4 regions of the Streptomyces sp. NPDC024698 genome follow, and region 3 is predicted to be linked to each of the others. Evidence: riboswitches for the same ligand, from Rfam matches in the RefSeq annotation. Region 3 holds a riboswitch; each other region holds the start of a gene.
The links. A riboswitch is a leader RNA that binds a small molecule or an ion and turns the genes downstream of it on or off. The one in region 3 is predicted to bind cobalamin.

Region 1 (3,992 bases), on a different contig from region 3:
AGTTGATGTGCTTGTACAGCGTCAGCACCAGGTTGTTCGACACGATCGAGTCGCCCGTCGCGAAGAACGCGACCAGCCGGCCGATCATGTGCTGCTCACCCGGCGTCAGCTTCGCGAGGTCGGCGACGTCCGAGTGGAGGTCGACCTCCTCGACGGTCCAGGTGTTCTTGATCGCGTCCCGGTAGCGCTCGTAGAAGTCCGGGTAACGCATGGGACGCAGGGTGAGTTCGAAGCCCGGGTCGAGCAGGTTCTTCTCGGTTGAGCTCATTACTGGCAGGCCTCGCAGGACTCGGGGTTCTCAAGGGAGCAGGCGACGGCGTCGGGGTCGGCGGCCTGCTGGACGGGGATGACGGCCTCGGGCCGCGCCTGGGCCTGGGCCGCGCGGGCGATGCGTGTCGCCGGGCGCGAACGCAGGTAGTACGTCGTCTTCAGGCCGGCCTTCCACGCGTAGGAGTACATCGAGGAGAGCTTGCCGATGGTCGGCGTCTCCAGGAACAGGTTCAGCGACTGGGCCTGGTCCAGGAACGGGGTGCGGGCGGCGGCCATGTCGATCAGGCCGCGCTGCGGGATCTCCCACGCCGTGCGGTACAGGTCGCGGACGTCCTGCGGGACCCAGGTGAAGCCCTGCACCGAGCCGCTGGACTCGCGCAGCGCCTCACGGGTCTGCGCGTCCCACACGCCGAGCGCCTTCAGCTCGGCCACCAGGTACGAGTTGACCTGGAGGAACTCACCCGACAGCGTCTCGCGCTTGAACAGGTTCGACACCTGCGGCTCGATGCACTCGTACACGCCCGCGATGGACGCGATGGTGGCCGTCGGCGCGATGGCCAGCAGCAGCGAGTTGCGCATGCCGACCGAGGCGATCCGCTCGCGCAGGGCGGTCCAGCGCTCCGGCCAGTTCAGCTCCACGTCGAAGTGGTCCGGGTGCAGCACGCCACGAGCGGTCCGGGTCTTCTCCCAGGCCGGGAGCGGTCCGTTGCGCTCGGCGAGGTCCGCGGAGGCCTCGTAGGAGGCGAGCATGATCCGCTCGGCGATCCGGGTCGACAGGGCGCGGGCCTCGGGCGAGTCGAAGGGGATCCGCAGCTTGAAGAAGACGTCCTGGAGGCCCATCGCGCCCAGGCCGACCGGACGCCACTTGGCGTTGGAGCGGCCCGCCTGCTCGGTCGGGTAGAAGTTGATGTCCACCACGCGGTCGAGGAAGGTGACCGCGGTGCGCACGGTCTCGTCGAGCCGCTCCCAGTCGATGTCACCGCCGGTCACGAACGCGCCGAGGTTGACCGAGCCCAGGTTGCAGACCGCCGTCTCGCCGTCGTCCGTGACCTCCAGGATCTCGGTGCACAGGTTCGAGGAGTGGACGGTGTGGCCCGGCTCCGCCGTCTGGTTGGCGGTCCGGTTGGCGGCGTCCTTGAAGGTCATCCAGCCGTTGCCGGTCTGCGCGAGGGTGCGCATCATGCGGCCGTACAGGTCGCGGGCCGGGATGGTCTTCCTGGCGAGGCCCGCCTCCTCGGCCTTGCGGTAGGCCGCGTCGAACGCGTCGCCCCACAGGTCGACCAGTTCCGGCACGTCGGCGGGGGAGAACAGCGACCAGACGCCGTCCTCGTTCACCCGGCGCATGAACTCGTCCGGGATCCAGTGCGCGAGGTTCAGGTTGTGCGTACGCCGGGCGTCCTCACCGGTGTTGTCGCGCAGCTCAAGGAACTCCTCGATGTCGGAGTGCCAGGTCTCCAGGTAGACCGCGGCCGCGCCCTTGCGCCGGCCGCCCTGGTTCACCGCGGCCACCGAGGCGTCGAGGGTCTTGAGGAACGGGACGATGCCGTTGGAGTGCCCGTTGGTGCCGCGGATCAGCGAACCGCGGCTGCGGATACGGGAGTACGACAGGCCGATGCCGCCCGCGTGCTTCGACAGGCGGGCCACCTGGTGGTAGCGGTCGTAGATGGAGTCCAGCTCGTCCAGCGGGGAGTCGAGGAGGTAGCAGGACGACATCTGGGGGTGCCGCGTACCGGAGTTGAAGAGCGTGGGGGAGGAGGGCAGGTAGTCCAGGCGGCTCATGAGCCGGTAGAGCGCCGCGACCTCGTCCAGGGAACGGACGGTGTCGTCCTCCGCGAGACCGGAGGCCACCCGCAGCATGAAGTGCTGGGGCGTCTCGACGACCTTGCGGGTGATCGGGTGCCGGAGCAGATAGCGGGAGTGCAGCGTGCGCAGCCCGAAGTAGCCGAAGCGGTCGTCGCCCTCGGCGTCGGTCAGCGCGTCCAGGCGGTCCGTGTGCAGCCGCACGAACGCGGCCGTGCGGTCGGCGATCAGGCCCTCGCGGTGGCCGACGGCGACCGACTCGGAGAAGGTCGTGACGCCCTGGGAGGCGGCCTCCGCGGCGATGGTGACCGCGAGCAGGCGGGCGGCGAGCCGCGAGTAGGCGGGGTCCTCGGAGATGAGGCCCGCGGCCGCCTCGGTGGCCAGTTCGCGCAGCTCGGCCTCGTCGGCACGGGCGGACCGGCCGCGCAGCGCCGCGGCGGCGACCCGGCCGGGGTCGGCGTCGGGGAGGTCGGCGGTCAGATCCGTCAGGGTCCGCAGCAGCACGGTTCCGGGACCGTCGGTCTCCACCGGGGCCTGCTGCGCGGTCACTGAAGCCGGATCGGCTGGCGCGATGGTCACGTGTGGCTCTCCTCGCTCGGCACGGGGCCTCACGAGCGGGGACGGGGCACACGGGAGCGCTTTCGGGCACAGCGCACCGCGTCCACCGGCCCATTCCGCGAGGCCCGGACGTCATCGGCACCCGGGCCGGACGGCCGGGGCGCGCTGTCGGCAGGTCCTCGGACTGACGCGAGTACGGGCACACGCAGACGCGAACACGCACAAGTACACCGTTGCGGGACAGTTCCGGATTCGCACCGGATTCCCCTGCGGCGACAGCGACCATGAGCATACATCTTGTGCCGGGCTTCGGGACTGCCCCCACATGTTGTGTCGGCTGTGTGTCCAAGGGCGCTACGGAGCGTGCCGGAACGCCAACGCGTGGGTGAGCGGCGGGACGTCGCCGAGCTCCGGAAGGGGCCGATGTCCGTGCGGGCCGGTGTGCCCGCCCGGCACGGCGGCGGGCCGCCGGATGCCCTCCGGCGGCCCGCCGCTCGCGCCTGTTCCGAGGCCGGCCCCAGGGGCCCTAGTGGCTCGCGTCGGCCGTGGCCGGCGGGAGCTCCGTCTCGACGCCGGGGTCGCCCGCGTCGGCCGTGTAGTCCCCGGGCGAGGTCTCGTCGACGCCGTCGGGGGCCTTGAACGTCCTGAGGGCGAAGGTGAGGACCACGGCCACGGCAGCGTTCAGGACGAACGCCGTCAGGCCGATGTAACCGATCTCCCCGATGCCGGGGATGTCCTTCGAGCTGCCGCCGAAGTGCTTCTGGGTCGGGGAGGCCACCCCGTAGGCGGCGATCGTGCCGTAGAGCATGCCGACCGCCCAGCCGCCCAGCAGCGCCCAGCGGTGGAACCAGCGGGTGAAGAGGCCGCCGACCAGCGAGGGGAAGGTCTGGAGGATCCAGATGCCGCCCAGCAGCTGGAAGTTGATCGCGACGGTCTTGTCCATCGTCAGGACGAAGACCAGGGCGCCCACCTTCACCAGGAGCGAGACCAGCTTGGAGACCCTGGTCTCCTGCCGTGGGGTCGCGGCCGGGTTGATGAAGTCCTTGTAGATGTTGCGGGTGAAAAGGTTCGCGGCCGCGATCGACATGATGGCCGCCGGGACGAGCGCCCCGATGCCGATGGCGGCGAACGCGACGCCCGCGAACCAGTCGGGGAACATGTTCTCGAAGAGCTGGGGGATGGCCAGTTGGCCGTTGGTGACCTTCACCCCGGCGGCGATCGCCATGAACCCGAGCAGGGCGAGCAGGCCCAGCATCAGCGAGTACAGCGGCAGGATCGTGGTGTTGCGGCGGATGACCTCCCGGCTGCGTCCGGACAGCGTCGCGGTGACGGAGTGCGGATACATGAACAGCGCCAGTGCCGAG
Region 2 (3,992 bases), on a different contig from region 3:
GAGGGCGTCCGCGAGGCCGCGTTCGCGCAGCCACCGGAGCGCCCCGACGGTGCCCCGGGTCCCGGGCACGACGACCAGGTCCGCGTCGGCCAGTTCCTCGGCCCGGTCCACGAACCGCACGACGACACCCGGTTCGGCGGCCAGCGCGTCCACGTCCGTGAAGTTGGACATCAGCGGGACCGCGCAGACGGCGACCCGCAGGACGTCCGCGCCGACGGGGGAGGAGACGACGGACTCGCGGACGGCCCCGCGCAGCGAGACCCGCAGCCCGTCCTCCTCGTCGATGCCGAGTCCGTGCCGGAAGGGCAGCACCCCGTAGGTGCGCCGCCCGGTCAGGCCGTGCAGCATGTCGAGGCCGGGCTCCAGCAGGCTGACGTCACCGCGGAACTTGTTGACGAGGAACCCGGCGACGAGCGCCTGGTCCTCGGGGGACAGCAGCGCGACCGTCCCGAAGAACGAGGCGAACACCCCGCCCCGGTCGATGTCGCCGACGACGAGCACCGGAAGCCCCGCGTTGCGCGCCACCCCCATGTTCACGATGTCGGTACGCCGCAGATTGATCTCGGCCGGACTGCCGGCCCCCTCGCAGATCACCGCGTCATACGTGCCCCGCAACTGCTCCAGACAGTCGAGGACGGTCGCGAGGAGTGCCTCCCGGTGCCCCCCGCTCAGCCGGTCCCCGGTCGGGGCGGTGCCCGACGAGGGGTCCGTCATGGACCCGGCCGTCCCGAAGAACCCGCGCGCGCTCATCTCGCCCACCGGCCTGCCCATCAGGACGACCTGGCTGGTGCGGTCGCCGCCCGGCTTGAGCAGCACGGGATTCATCAGCGCGGTCGGCTCCACCCGGGCGGCCTGCGCCTGCATGGCCTGCGCCCGCCCGATCTCGGCGCCCTCGCGGGTCACGAACGAGTTCAGCGACATGTTCTGCGCCTTGAAGGGCGCGACCTTGACGCCCTGGCGCACCAGCCACCGGCAGATCCCGGCGGTCACGACGCTCTTGCCCGCATCGGAGGTGGTCCCGGCGATCAGCAGCCCGCCGCTCATGCGGTGCGCCCCTTCCTGGTGGACGGAACCGGAACCGGAACCGGAACCGGGTCCCGTCCGGCTCCGGTGAGCAGGATCCGGGCCGCGGCGCTCACCCCGAGCGCGAGCCAGCCGACCCGCCGGGAGAGCCGTACGGCCCGTTCGATGTCGTGGACCTGGACGGCCCGCCCCGTGCCGTTGAGCACGGGCCGGTGCTCGACCCGTCCGCCGTACGCGAGGGTGCCGCCGAGCCGTACCCCGAGCGCGCCCGCGAACGAGGCCTCCACGGGACCGGCGTTGGGGCTCGGATGCCGGCGGGCGTCCGCGCGCCAGGCGCGTACGGCACCGCGCGGGTCGGATCCGGCCACGGCCGCGAGGACGGCGGTCAGCCGGGCCCCCGGCCAGCCGGCGACGTCGTCGAGCCGGGCCGAGGCCCAGCCGTAGCGCCGGTGGCGGGGCGACTTGTGTCCGACCATGGCGTCGAGGGTGTTCACGGCGCGGAAGGCGACGAGTCCGGGCACACCGGCGACGGCGCCCCAGACCAGGGCGCCGACGACGGCGTCGGAGGTGTTCTCGGCCACGGACTCGACGACGGCGCGCGCGACGCCGTCGGCGTCCAGGGCCTGCGGATCGCGACCGCACAGATGCGGCAGCCGCTCCCGGGCCGCGTCGAGGTCACCGGCCGCGAGCGCGCCGCCGATCCCGCGCGCCTCGCGGCCGAGCGAGGTCCCTCCGACGACGGCCCAGGTGGCGGCGGCGGTCAGGGCGATCGAGGCGGTACGGGAGCGGCGTACGGTACGGCTCGCGAGCGCGGCCAGTCCGGTGGCGCCGCCCACGCAGACGGCGGTGTGCAGGGCGCCCCACCCGCGGTGGTCCCGCCACAGCATCCGCTCCACGGCGGCCGCGGCGTGCCCGAACGCGGCGACCGGATGCCCCCGGCCGGGATCGCCGAGCAGCAGGTCACCGAGAAGGCCGGCGGCGGCGCCGTACGCGAAGACGCGATCGGCACGCACGGGGTCAGCCGGCCGTGGGGTGGAGCGGAACCCTCGTACTCAGCGAAACGGGCAACGGGCAGCCGCGCATGGCGATATGTCCTCACTCAGGGTGTCCACGCCCTGGTTCGACGAGACCGGCGGTGAGAGTTCCTGGCTCCCGGGGAGTTTCTTCCCCGATGACAGTGGCGGGACCGCGCCGGATTCGCACCGGCTTCCTCTCATGCCGCCGTACTTGGCTCCGGCAGTCCACCACGGGGTGCGAACGGCCGTCAACTGGCTGTTGACCTGCGGAGGGACAGTGTGCGAAGGCCCACATACGCGTGGGGTGCGGGACGGTGATCCGTCCCGCACCCCACGCGTATGTACCGCTCGGCGCAGCCCGCTCCGGGCCGCCGGGACCTACTCGTCGTGACCGGGCCCCGGTGCCGGGCTACTTGGTGATGATCAGTGAGATGCCGTACGCCACCGCGGCGGCGCAGGCCGCGAAGCAGACGTAGGCGCCGGTGGCCGCCGCGACCGCGGAACCGCCCTGGGCCGACTCCTTCTTGGCGAGGCCGGCGACGCCGAGGGTGAAGAGGGCGACGAGGGCCACGGTCACTCCGAGGCTGACCCCGAAGACGGACCCGAGGGCTGACCAGTCGATGTTCATGCTGTTGCTTCCTTTGGTCTCAGGCCACTCGGGACGGAGCCGACGGGTTCGCCGTGGGCTCCGCCGGAGCCGGGATGGTGGCCGTGAGGCCTTCGGCCACGGAACCGGCCGGGGGCGGGGTGACCGCGGCGATGGCCTGCGTCACCACTCCGGCGGGCTCCTCGGTGTCGTTCACGTTGCTGTGGTCGATCACCTCGCGGCGCGAGCGGCGCCAGATCGCGAAGCTGGAACCCACCAGGAAGGCGGCCACGAGCGCGGTGCCCCAGGCGCCGAAACCGGTCACCCATTCGGCGCCGGCGCCGACCAGGGCGGCGGCGGGCAGGGTGAGGACCCAGGCGACGACCATGCGGGTGGCGGTGGACCAGCGGACCACACCGCCCTTGCGGCCGAGGCCCGCGCCCATCACGGAACCGGAGACCGAGTGCGTGGTGGAGAGGGAGAAGCCGATGTGCGACGAGGCCAGGATGACCGTGGCCGCGCTGGTCTGGGCGGCGAAGCCCTGCTGCGGCTGGAGGTCGGTCAGGCCCTTGCCCATCGTGCGGATGATGCGCCAGCCGCCCAGGTAGGTGCCGAGCGCGATCGCGAGACCGGCGGAGAGGATGACCCAGACCGGCGGGTCGGAGTCGGGAGCGACGGCGCCACCGGCGACCAGGGCCAGGGTGATGATGCCCATCGTCTTCTGCGCGTCGTTGGTGCCATGGGCCAGCGAGACCAGGCCCGCGGAGGCTATCTGGCCGGCGCGGTAGCCCTTCTTCGTGGCCTTGGTGTCGGTGTCACCGCTCAGCTTGTACGACAGCCGGGTGGCGAACATGGCGGCCAGACCGGCGACGATCGGGGCCGCGACGGCGGGCAGGAGCACCTTGCCGACCAGGACGTCACCGTGCACGGCGCCGGTACCGGCGGAGGCGATGGTGGCGCCGACCAGGCCGCCCATGAGGGCGTGCGAGGAGCTGGACGGAAGTCCGACGAGCCACGTCACCAGGTTCCAGAGGATCGCGCCGACGAGCGCCGCGAAGATCACCTCCGGCCGGATGCCCGACTCGTCGACGAGGCCCTTGGAGATCGTGTTGGCGACCTCGACGGAGAGGAAGGCGCCGACAAGGTTGAGGGCGGCGGACATGGCCACCGCGACCTTGGGCTTGAGTGCGCCGGTCGAGATGGTGGTGGCCATCGCGTTGGCGGTGTCGTGGAAACCGTTCGTGAAATCGAACACGAGAGCGGTGACGATCACGATTCCGAGGAGGAGCGTGATGTGTTCCATTTACCCAGGCTTCTGTTGGACGTCAGTGGCAGGTGGACCGTAGGCAACCTGGGTGAACGGAAGA
Region 3 (3,992 bases):
CGGGCTCAAGGGCAAGCGCCCGAAGATGGGTGCGCCGCGTTTCAGGTCGAAGCGGGACAACCGGCAGTCGATCCGCTTCACCGCCAACGCCTCGTGGCGGATCACGCCGGGCGGGAAACTGAGACTGCCCAAGGTCGGCGACGTTCCCGTGCGCTGGTCCCGGACACTGCCGTCCGCCCCGTCCACCGTGACCGTGGTCAAGGACGCGGCGGACAGGTACTTCGCGAGCTTCATCGTGGAGACGGACGCCTGCGCAGTACTGCCCGGGACGGCACCGGAGATCGGCATTGACCTCGGCCTGGGGCACTTCGCCGTCCTGTCCGACGGCCAAAAGATCGACAGCCCCCGCTTCCTGCGCCGGGCCGAGAAGCGCCTGAAGAAGTTGCAGCGGGACCTTTCCCGCAAACAGAAGGGCTCCAACAACCGGGGCAAGGCCCGGCTGAAGGTCGCCCACGCTCACGCACGGGTCACCGACGCACGCCACGAGTTCCACCACCAGCTCTCCACCCGGCTGATCCGCGAGAACCAAGCGATCGCCGTCGAGGGCCTGTGTGTCAAAGGACTCGCTCGCACGCGTCTGGCCAAGTCCGTCCACGACGCCGGATGGTCCGCGTTCGTGGCCATGCTGGAATACAAAGCCGCCCGGTACGGACGCACCCTCGTGAAGATCGGCCGGTTCGAACCGACCTCCCAGGTGTGCTCCGCATGTGACGTCAAGGACGGCCCCAAACCGCTGAACATCCGGGAGTGGACGTGCTCGGCGTGCGGGACCGTCCTCGACCGAGACGTCAACGCGGCGGTCAACGTCGCCAAGGCCGCCGGACTGGCGGCATCAGCCTGTGGAGCGCAGGTAAGACCGGCACCCCTGCCGGCACAGCGCAGCGAAACAGGAACCCACCAGAAGCTGCCCACCGCGTCACCGCAGCAGGAGCAGATTGGAATCCCGGGCCCTTAAGCCCGGGAGGATGTCAATGGCCGTCGCTTCCCGCGCGGGGGCGCGGCTGGGTCCTGTACGTCGGACCCAGTGCGTATGACGGCGGTCGTTCCCGCTCACCGCTGCGGGGCAGTCCCGGATTCCCACCGGGTTCCCTCTTGCGACGCATCCCGCCTGGCGGACGGGGCGAACCAGCTGCATCGGCCAGCCTACGGGTTCGTCGCGGGCGAGGGGCGCAGAACGTCCGTCATCCGGGCGGCGAAAGCGACTTGATAGCCTCGGCGAGCCAGTCGAACCACATCCGTGGTCAGGGAATCCGGTGCGAATCCGGAGCTGACGCGCAGCGGTGAGGGGGACGGGCGGGGCACAGCGCCACTGGGAGACCGGGAAGGCGCCCCGTCCGGACGAACCCGAGTCCGAAGACCTGCTGGCACCTCCGGCCCCCGGAGGACCTGTAGGCCAGGCTCCGCGTACGAGCCCCGACCCCTGAGGCATGCCCGTGCTCCGTACCCCTGTTCCCGTCGATGTCCCCGCTCCGCTCCGAACCCCGGCTCGCGTCCGGGCGTCCGCCGTGCCACGCACCGCCGCCGACGCCCGCCCGCACGAAGACGCGAAGCCGGAGGAGGACGCCGCGACCGGCGGCGACCAGGTGACGCCCGGCAACCGCGGCCACGCGGAGCAGCACGTCTTTGCCGAACCCGCCCCGTGCCGTGTCGTCGTCTGCCGGGACTGCTGCTGCGGAACCCCGAAGGTCACCGGCGTGGATCACGACCGGCAGCTCGCGCGGCTGTCCGAAGAGGTTCCCGTACGGGTCTCGGACTGCCTCGATGTGTGCGAACACGCCAACGTGATCGTCGTCCAGCCGTCCGCGGCCGCACGGGCCGCCGGAGCCCGCCCCGTCTGGCTCGGTCTCGTCAACGACGCCGAGGCCACCGCGGACATCGCCGCCTGGGTACGGGCAGGCGGCCCCGGAGTCGCCCCCTGCCCCGACATTCTCGACCTCTACGTGTTCACCCCGCCCCGGAGGACGCGATGAGCTTTTCGAGGGTGGTCCTCGGCGCGAGTACGAGGCGGCAACGACCGCACAACGAGTGGGTGGCGGGCCTCAGTTCAGGCCCGGCTCGCCCCTAGCATCGGGACAGGGGGCCGTACGCGCACCCCGGGAAGGGGCCCGGCATGCGGTCGACCACTTCACGTCCGGGGTTCCGGCTCTCCGTCGGTGCCGTCGCGGTCGGTGCGGCCCTGGCCACGACCTCCGGGTGCTCCGTTCCCGTGGACGCCGTCGCCGGCCTGTCCGTGACCGCGGACGGCCATCTGCTCGGCGTCATGATGGTCTGCGGGCATCGGATCGACGGCGCGTCCCTGTTCGTGGACGACGCCGACGCGGACAAGTCGGTGACGGTCGGTTCATGGACCGCCCGGCACCCCCTCACACACGGCTTCGCCACCTGGCCCCTCGACGCCCCCGCCACCGGCTGGACCACGACCAAACCCCTCGGACCGCTCACCGCCAGGACCACGTACACGCTCTACGGGTGGACGAAGGACAACTCGTCGTCGTCCGGCGACATTTCCTTCACCTCGGGCGACCGGAGTCGGCTCAAGCCGGGCACGATCCTCTACGACACCGTGTCGGACAACGGCGACGAATCCACCACAGTCGCCTCCACGACGGAGTTCAAGGCCAAGGCATGTCGGGACATGTGACGGCACTCACCGAGCTCTGGAGGCCTCACCCAGTCGAACGCGCAGGGAGTGGGCCATTCGGTCCGCGTCGGCGGCCGATACGTGTTCCTGGCCGGGTCGCCGGAGCAGCTCGAAGACGCCCGGTCCGCGATGCTCGGGTCGCAGATCAGCCCCGCGCGGAACGATGTGGAAGTGCACGTGCGCGAAGCCTTCCGCTTCCGCGAACTGGATGACGTAGGTCTTGGCGCAGCCCGTCGTGCTCCGCAGCGCCCGGGAGAGCCGGACCTGCCACATCCCCAGGGTGGCCGCCTCGGCGTCCGTGAGTTCATGAACCGCGGTCACGTGGCGCCGGGGCAGCAGCACCAGCCAGCCGGGCAGGGCGGTGTTGAACGTGTGGGCCACGCGCCAGTGTTCGTCGGATGCCACGCGCTCACGCGGTGGAAGGTCGTCGAACTCCGCTTCCCTGCCACATGCGTAGCAGTCGGGCGTCGTCATGAAACGGGATCGTACAGCGGTCGCTCTCGCCTCGCCCTCAGGGCGCCGGGATAAGGTGCGGCCGTGGAACGGATCTTGGTGGTGGGTGTTACCGGTGCGGGCAAGTCCACGCTCGCGCGAGCGCTGAGCACCCGACTCGGCCTGCCCTACCACGAGATGGACGCGCTCTACTTCGACGGCCCCGACTGGTCCGTCAACGAAAAGCTGACGGACGAGGTGGCAACGCTCGTCGCCGAGCCTCGATGGATCGTCGACTCGCTCGGCTACCCGCAGGTTCGTGAACTGCTGTGGGAACGGGCCGACACCGTGGTCTGGCTGGACTATCCCCAACGCGTGGTCATGCCCCGGGTCCTGCGCCGATCACTGAAACGCTCAGCGACCCGCGAAGTCCTCTTCGGCGGCAACAGGGAGACCTGGAAGGGCTGGCTGAGCCGGGAACATCCGGCGTGGTGGGCCTGGTCCCAGCACGGAAACCGTCGGCGCGAAATCGGTCAACGGGTCGTCGACGACCGCTTCGCGCCCCTCGACGTTCACCGCTTCCGCGGTCCCAAGAGCACGCGGGCGTGGCTGGCAGAACTCTGAACTCGTAGGGCGCGTCGGTCGGTTGCCGGACGAGAGATCTTCGTCCTGGCGCCTGGACACCGGGCCCACGCCGGGGCTTTCCACATTCGGCCGCATGCGCGCACGATCAAGAGATCTCGCACTCCACGTCAACTCCGTCGCCCCGGGCCTTGGCATCTTCTACGAGGGGGTCGCGGCAGCCGGAAGACTCACTCGCGGGACGGGTCCGTCCGCCGGTTGTCCGCACCCAGGTGGACCGCAAGGGAACGTCTCGAATGGAGGACCGTGAGTATGAGCATGACCCGCAGGCTTGCGA
Region 4 (3,992 bases), on a different contig from region 3:
TCGGACCTTCATGGGCGGACAGGTCACCGCACCAGCGTTCAGGCTCCGGCCGCCGCGGTGCCGCGTGATCGCGCCTGAGGTCCACAAGCGGCGCTGCAAACGGCGCCAAGAACCAGAGCGGGGGCAGCGCGGGCGCGGTACGTCAATACGCGTGCCGCGCACGTTCAGGACGGCGTTCAGGTTGATCTTGTCAAGCTCGGCTACTTCGTGACCACGATCATCCTGTTCCTGCTCTTCGTCGTGACGCTGGCCGTCCAGCTCAGGTCCCGCCGGTACAACCCGTTCTTCTACTGGACCGTGATCCTGTCGACCAGCATGGCCGGCACCACCATGTCCGACTTCATGAACCGCGACGCCAGTGCCACGTACCTGCCGGGCGGCGCCACATCACTCGGCTGGGGCCCACAGGGCCTGGGACCGTGCTGCTCGTTGTCCTGTTCGGCCTCATGGCCTACGCGCACATCCGGGAACGCCGCGACATCGAGCCCGGCCCGGAGGCGGAGGCGGTCCGACAGGAAGCCGGCCGTCGGTGAGTCCGGCCTCGGGCAGGTCCCCGCGGCCCTGACGCGAGGAGAGCCCCTCGGATGGTTCCGAGGGGCTCTCCTGCGTTCCGGGCGGCTCAGCTCGCGCTCGGAACCGTTCGCCCGGAGGCGACGGTCGCGGGCTTGGGGTTGAGCATGCGTTCGGCCAACTCGCCGAAGACCAGGCCGAATCCGGTCCACAGGACGGTCTGGATGGCGAGGGCGGAGAGTCTGAACCGCCAGAGCAGGGTGGCCGGGAAGTCCTTGGGCACCTCGTTGATGACGGGCAGGAACCCGTAGGCCAAGGCGATGACGACGGCAAAGGCGGCGATCGCGATGACGGTGGCGTACCAGGTGCCGAGGCTCGGCGCGAGGCGCTTGCCGAGCAGGGTGGCACTCACCGCGAGGAGCACGCTGAGGACCATCATCAGGAAGTACAGGGCGGTCCGCTTGCCGATGGTGTCGGGGTCGCCGACCGACGGCGGGTTGGCCGGGTACTTCAGGAACGGCACGACGTACACGGCCAGGAGCGCGGTCCCGGACAGCAGGAGCGCGGTCGCGCGCGGGCCGAAGCGGCCCACGCGGCCGAGGGCGAAGCAGTAGGCGAGCGCTGCGATGCCGCCGAAGGAGACGCCGTAGACGAGGACGCCGGTGGCGAGGCCCGCGGTGGACTGGAGGCTGCGGGAGACGAGTTCGACCTCGTGCCCGTGTGCGTGGGAGTGGGCCTCCTCGAAGCCGATGGCGCTGTCGACGGTCGGTTCACCGAGCAAGTAGGCGACGACCAGGGCCAGTACACCGGCGACGAGGCCGGCGAGCATGCCGCGTACGAGGAGGTTTCTTACGGTTGCGGAGTTCATGATCGGTGCTCTCCCTCGCGTCAGTGGCAGGGGAAGCCGAGGAGGTGGCGGGCGTCGTGCACCCACTCGTGGACGTCCTCGCCCGAGACGACGGAGGTGGCGCCCTGTTCGGCGCCGACGAAGTAGAGCAGGACCAGCATCAGGATGCCGAAGAAGACCGCCCAGGGGACGATCGCACCGATCGGCAGCTTGGCGGGGAGAGCGGGGGTGGTGGCTGTCGGCGGAGCGACGGTCTGCGCCATGGCAGGACCTCCTCGGGAGTTCGCGTCCCATCTCGGTGGTGCACAGGATGTCGTCTACGGGTCTGACTCACGCGACACCCGCCGTGGCTGGGCGTCTCGCTCACAGTGGCGCGACCGTGCCGGATTTCCACCGGCTTCCGTCTTGACGTCATCGATATCGGACCGACCGTACCGCGTGCCGCGTGGCTGGCCAAGACCGCGCCTACCGGGGTGATCTTCCTCTCGTCCCAGGTGGCAGGTCCCCGCCGACCGTCAGAAGCCGCCGTCGGACAGCCCGAGTTCACGCTCGCCGAGCGGGGCGAAGAAGCGCTCGACGTCGGCATCGGTGACCTCGTCGAGCGTGGCCGGGGACCAGCGCGGCCGGCGGTCCTTGTCGATGATCTGGGCGCGGACGCCCTCCACCAGGTCGGGGGCGGACAGGGCCGCGCAGGACACCCGGTACTCCTGGTCGAGAACAGCCTCCAGGGATCGGAGCTCCCGGGCCCGGCGCAGCGCGGCCAAGGTGACCTTCAGGGCGGTGGGCGACTTGCCGAGCAGGATCTCCGCCGTCTCCTTGGCGTCCGGGTCTCCGGCCGCGAACAGTCGCCCGATGATCTCCTCGACCGTGTCGGCGCCGTAGCAGGCGTCGATCCACTCGCGCCGCGGCGCGAGGTCCGCCGAGGGCGCGGGCCGTGTGTGGGCCGCCAGTACCTCCGCCACGGGCCGGTCCGCGAGGTCGGACACCAGCCGTGGGAGCGAGGCGGACGGCACGTAGTGGTCGGCGAGTCCGCACAGGAGCGCGTCCCCGGCGCCGATCGAGGAGCCGGTCAGGGCGAGGTGGGTGCCGAGTTCGCCCGGGGCGAGGCCGAGCAGACGCGTGCCGCCGACGTCGGGGACGAATCCGATGCCGGTCTCGGGCATGGCGACGCGCGAGCGTTCGGTGACGATGCGGACGCTGCCGTGGGCGGAGATCCCGACGCCGCCGCCCATGACGATGCCGTCCATGACCGCCACGTACGGCTTGGGGTAGCGGGCGATCCGGGCGTTGAGGTGGTACTCGTCCCGCCAGAACGCGGCGGAGGCGGTGCCGTCACCGTAGCGCGCGTCGTCGTGGACGACGCGGATGTCGCCGCCCGCGCACAGTCCGCGTTCTCCGGCTCCGGTGATGACGACGGTGTCGACGGTGTCGACGGCGGGGTCGTGCTCCCAGGCGGTCAGGGCCCGGTCGATCCGGCGCACCATTGCGTGGTTCAGGGCGTTCAGCGCTCCGGGCCGGTTGAGGGTGATGCGGGCCGCCCGTCCCTCGGTGCGGAGCAGGACGGATTCCCCGGCGCCTGGCGCCTCGGTGCCGTTCACTCGGACGCCTCCGCCGGGCGGCCGGCCACGATGACGCTCATGATCTCGGTGGTTCCTTCCACGGTCCGTTCGATCCGCCGGTCACGGCGGTCTTCCCGCTACCGTACCCACCGGGTGACCGGGCCCGTCCCGTCAGGCGTCCTCGCCCGACCCCAGCGCGTACAGCCGCGGCAGGTTGACCACGATCGCCTCCTGGGTGCTGCGGGCGATGACGACGACGGCCTCCTCCTCGGGATCGGGATTCTCCTCGCGGTGCGGAACGAACGGCGGCACGAAGATGTAGTCACCGGGCGAGGTGCGCAGGCGCACTTCCTCGGGCCGGTCCCCCGAGTCGTCGACGAACACGAACTCGGGGTGTCCGCTCACGACATGGATGGCCGTCTCGGACTCCCCGTGGTGGTGGTCCGAGGACGCGGTGGAGGGGGCGACGTGGGTCTGGCCCATCCACAGCTTCTCGGAGCCGACGGTGGTGCCGCTGATGGCGGCGAATCGGCGCATGCCCCCCGTCTGTGCCGTGTCGCCGTCGAGGGCGTCGGCGCGGATGTGGTGCAGACGGCTGCGCAGCGGGCGTCCGGGCTGCGCCGGCGCGTCCGGGAGATGGGGGTGGAATCCTTCGCCGGGGGTCGTCAACGGCTCGCTCATGGAGGGGGACGCTAGAGCGGTCCGGAAAAGGATGTCAAGAGGTGTCCATTGCCGTTCAGCTGCGGCAATGTTCCCGCAATGCAGGGAGGGAAGGAGGAGAAACCCGTTCGGCGGACACCGCGTCGGGCATCATGTGCGCATGCATATCTCCGCGAAGGCGGACTACGCCACGCGGGCCCTGCTGGAGCTCGCCCGCGAACCGGCCCGCCCGCTCACCTGCGAGGCCATGGCCTCCTCACAGCACGTTCCGTTCCGGTTCCTCAAGTCCGTGGTGGGCGAGTTGCGCCGGGCCGGACTGGTCCGCAGCCAGCGAGGCTGCGAGGGCGGGTACTGGCTCGGACGGCCCGCCGACGAGATCACCCTGCTGGAGGTCGTACGGGCCGTGGACGGTGAGC

Region 1: it holds a riboswitch for cobalamin, as region 3 does, so the genes downstream of both, ACZ4AA_RS04905 (ribonucleoside-diphosphate reductase subunit alpha) here and ACZ4AA_RS22245 ((2Fe-2S) ferredoxin domain-containing protein) in region 3, are expected to answer to the same signal.
Region 2: it holds a riboswitch for cobalamin, as region 3 does, so the genes downstream of both, ACZ4AA_RS29050 (cobalamin biosynthesis protein) here and ACZ4AA_RS22245 ((2Fe-2S) ferredoxin domain-containing protein) in region 3, are expected to answer to the same signal.
Region 4: it holds a riboswitch for cobalamin, as region 3 does, so the genes downstream of both, ACZ4AA_RS22915 (CbtB domain-containing protein) here and ACZ4AA_RS22245 ((2Fe-2S) ferredoxin domain-containing protein) in region 3, are expected to answer to the same signal.

Annotation. Positions count from the first base shown of each region.
Region 1 covers NZ_JBVHLK010000002.1:98,804-102,795, reverse strand. The annotation lists gene ACZ4AA_RS04910 (ribonucleotide-diphosphate reductase subunit beta) at 1-268, opposite strand, end outside; gene ACZ4AA_RS04905 (ribonucleoside-diphosphate reductase subunit alpha) at 268-2,649, opposite strand; cobalamin riboswitch at 2,782-2,930, opposite strand; gene mctP (monocarboxylate uptake permease MctP) at 3,155-3,992, opposite strand, start outside.
Region 2 covers NZ_JBVHLK010000017.1:63,708-67,699, reverse strand. The annotation lists gene ACZ4AA_RS29055 (cobyric acid synthase) at 1-1,044, opposite strand, end outside; gene ACZ4AA_RS29050 (cobalamin biosynthesis protein) at 1,041-2,036, opposite strand; cobalamin riboswitch at 2,144-2,284, opposite strand; gene ACZ4AA_RS29045 (hypothetical protein) at 2,449-2,667, opposite strand; gene ACZ4AA_RS29040 (inorganic phosphate transporter) at 2,687-3,928, opposite strand.
Region 3 covers NZ_JBVHLK010000009.1:193,888-197,879, reverse strand. The annotation lists gene ACZ4AA_RS22250 (RNA-guided endonuclease InsQ/TnpB family protein) at 1-955, shown strand, start outside; cobalamin riboswitch at 947-1,090, opposite strand; cobalamin riboswitch at 1,205-1,380, shown strand; gene ACZ4AA_RS22245 ((2Fe-2S) ferredoxin domain-containing protein) at 1,584-1,970, shown strand; gene ACZ4AA_RS22240 (hypothetical protein) at 2,111-2,641, shown strand; gene ACZ4AA_RS22235 (HIT family protein) at 2,648-3,115, opposite strand; gene ACZ4AA_RS22230 (P-loop NTPase family protein) at 3,179-3,697, shown strand; gene ACZ4AA_RS22225 (hypothetical protein) at 3,974-3,992, shown strand, end outside.
Region 4 covers NZ_JBVHLK010000010.1:56,663-60,654, reverse strand. The annotation lists gene ACZ4AA_RS22920 (CbtA family protein) at 620-1,378, opposite strand; gene ACZ4AA_RS22915 (CbtB domain-containing protein) at 1,399-1,620, opposite strand; cobalamin riboswitch at 1,677-1,811, opposite strand; gene ACZ4AA_RS22910 (enoyl-CoA hydratase/isomerase family protein) at 1,873-2,955, opposite strand; gene ACZ4AA_RS22905 (cupin domain-containing protein) at 3,088-3,597, opposite strand; gene ACZ4AA_RS22900 (RrF2 family transcriptional regulator) at 3,737-3,992, shown strand, end outside.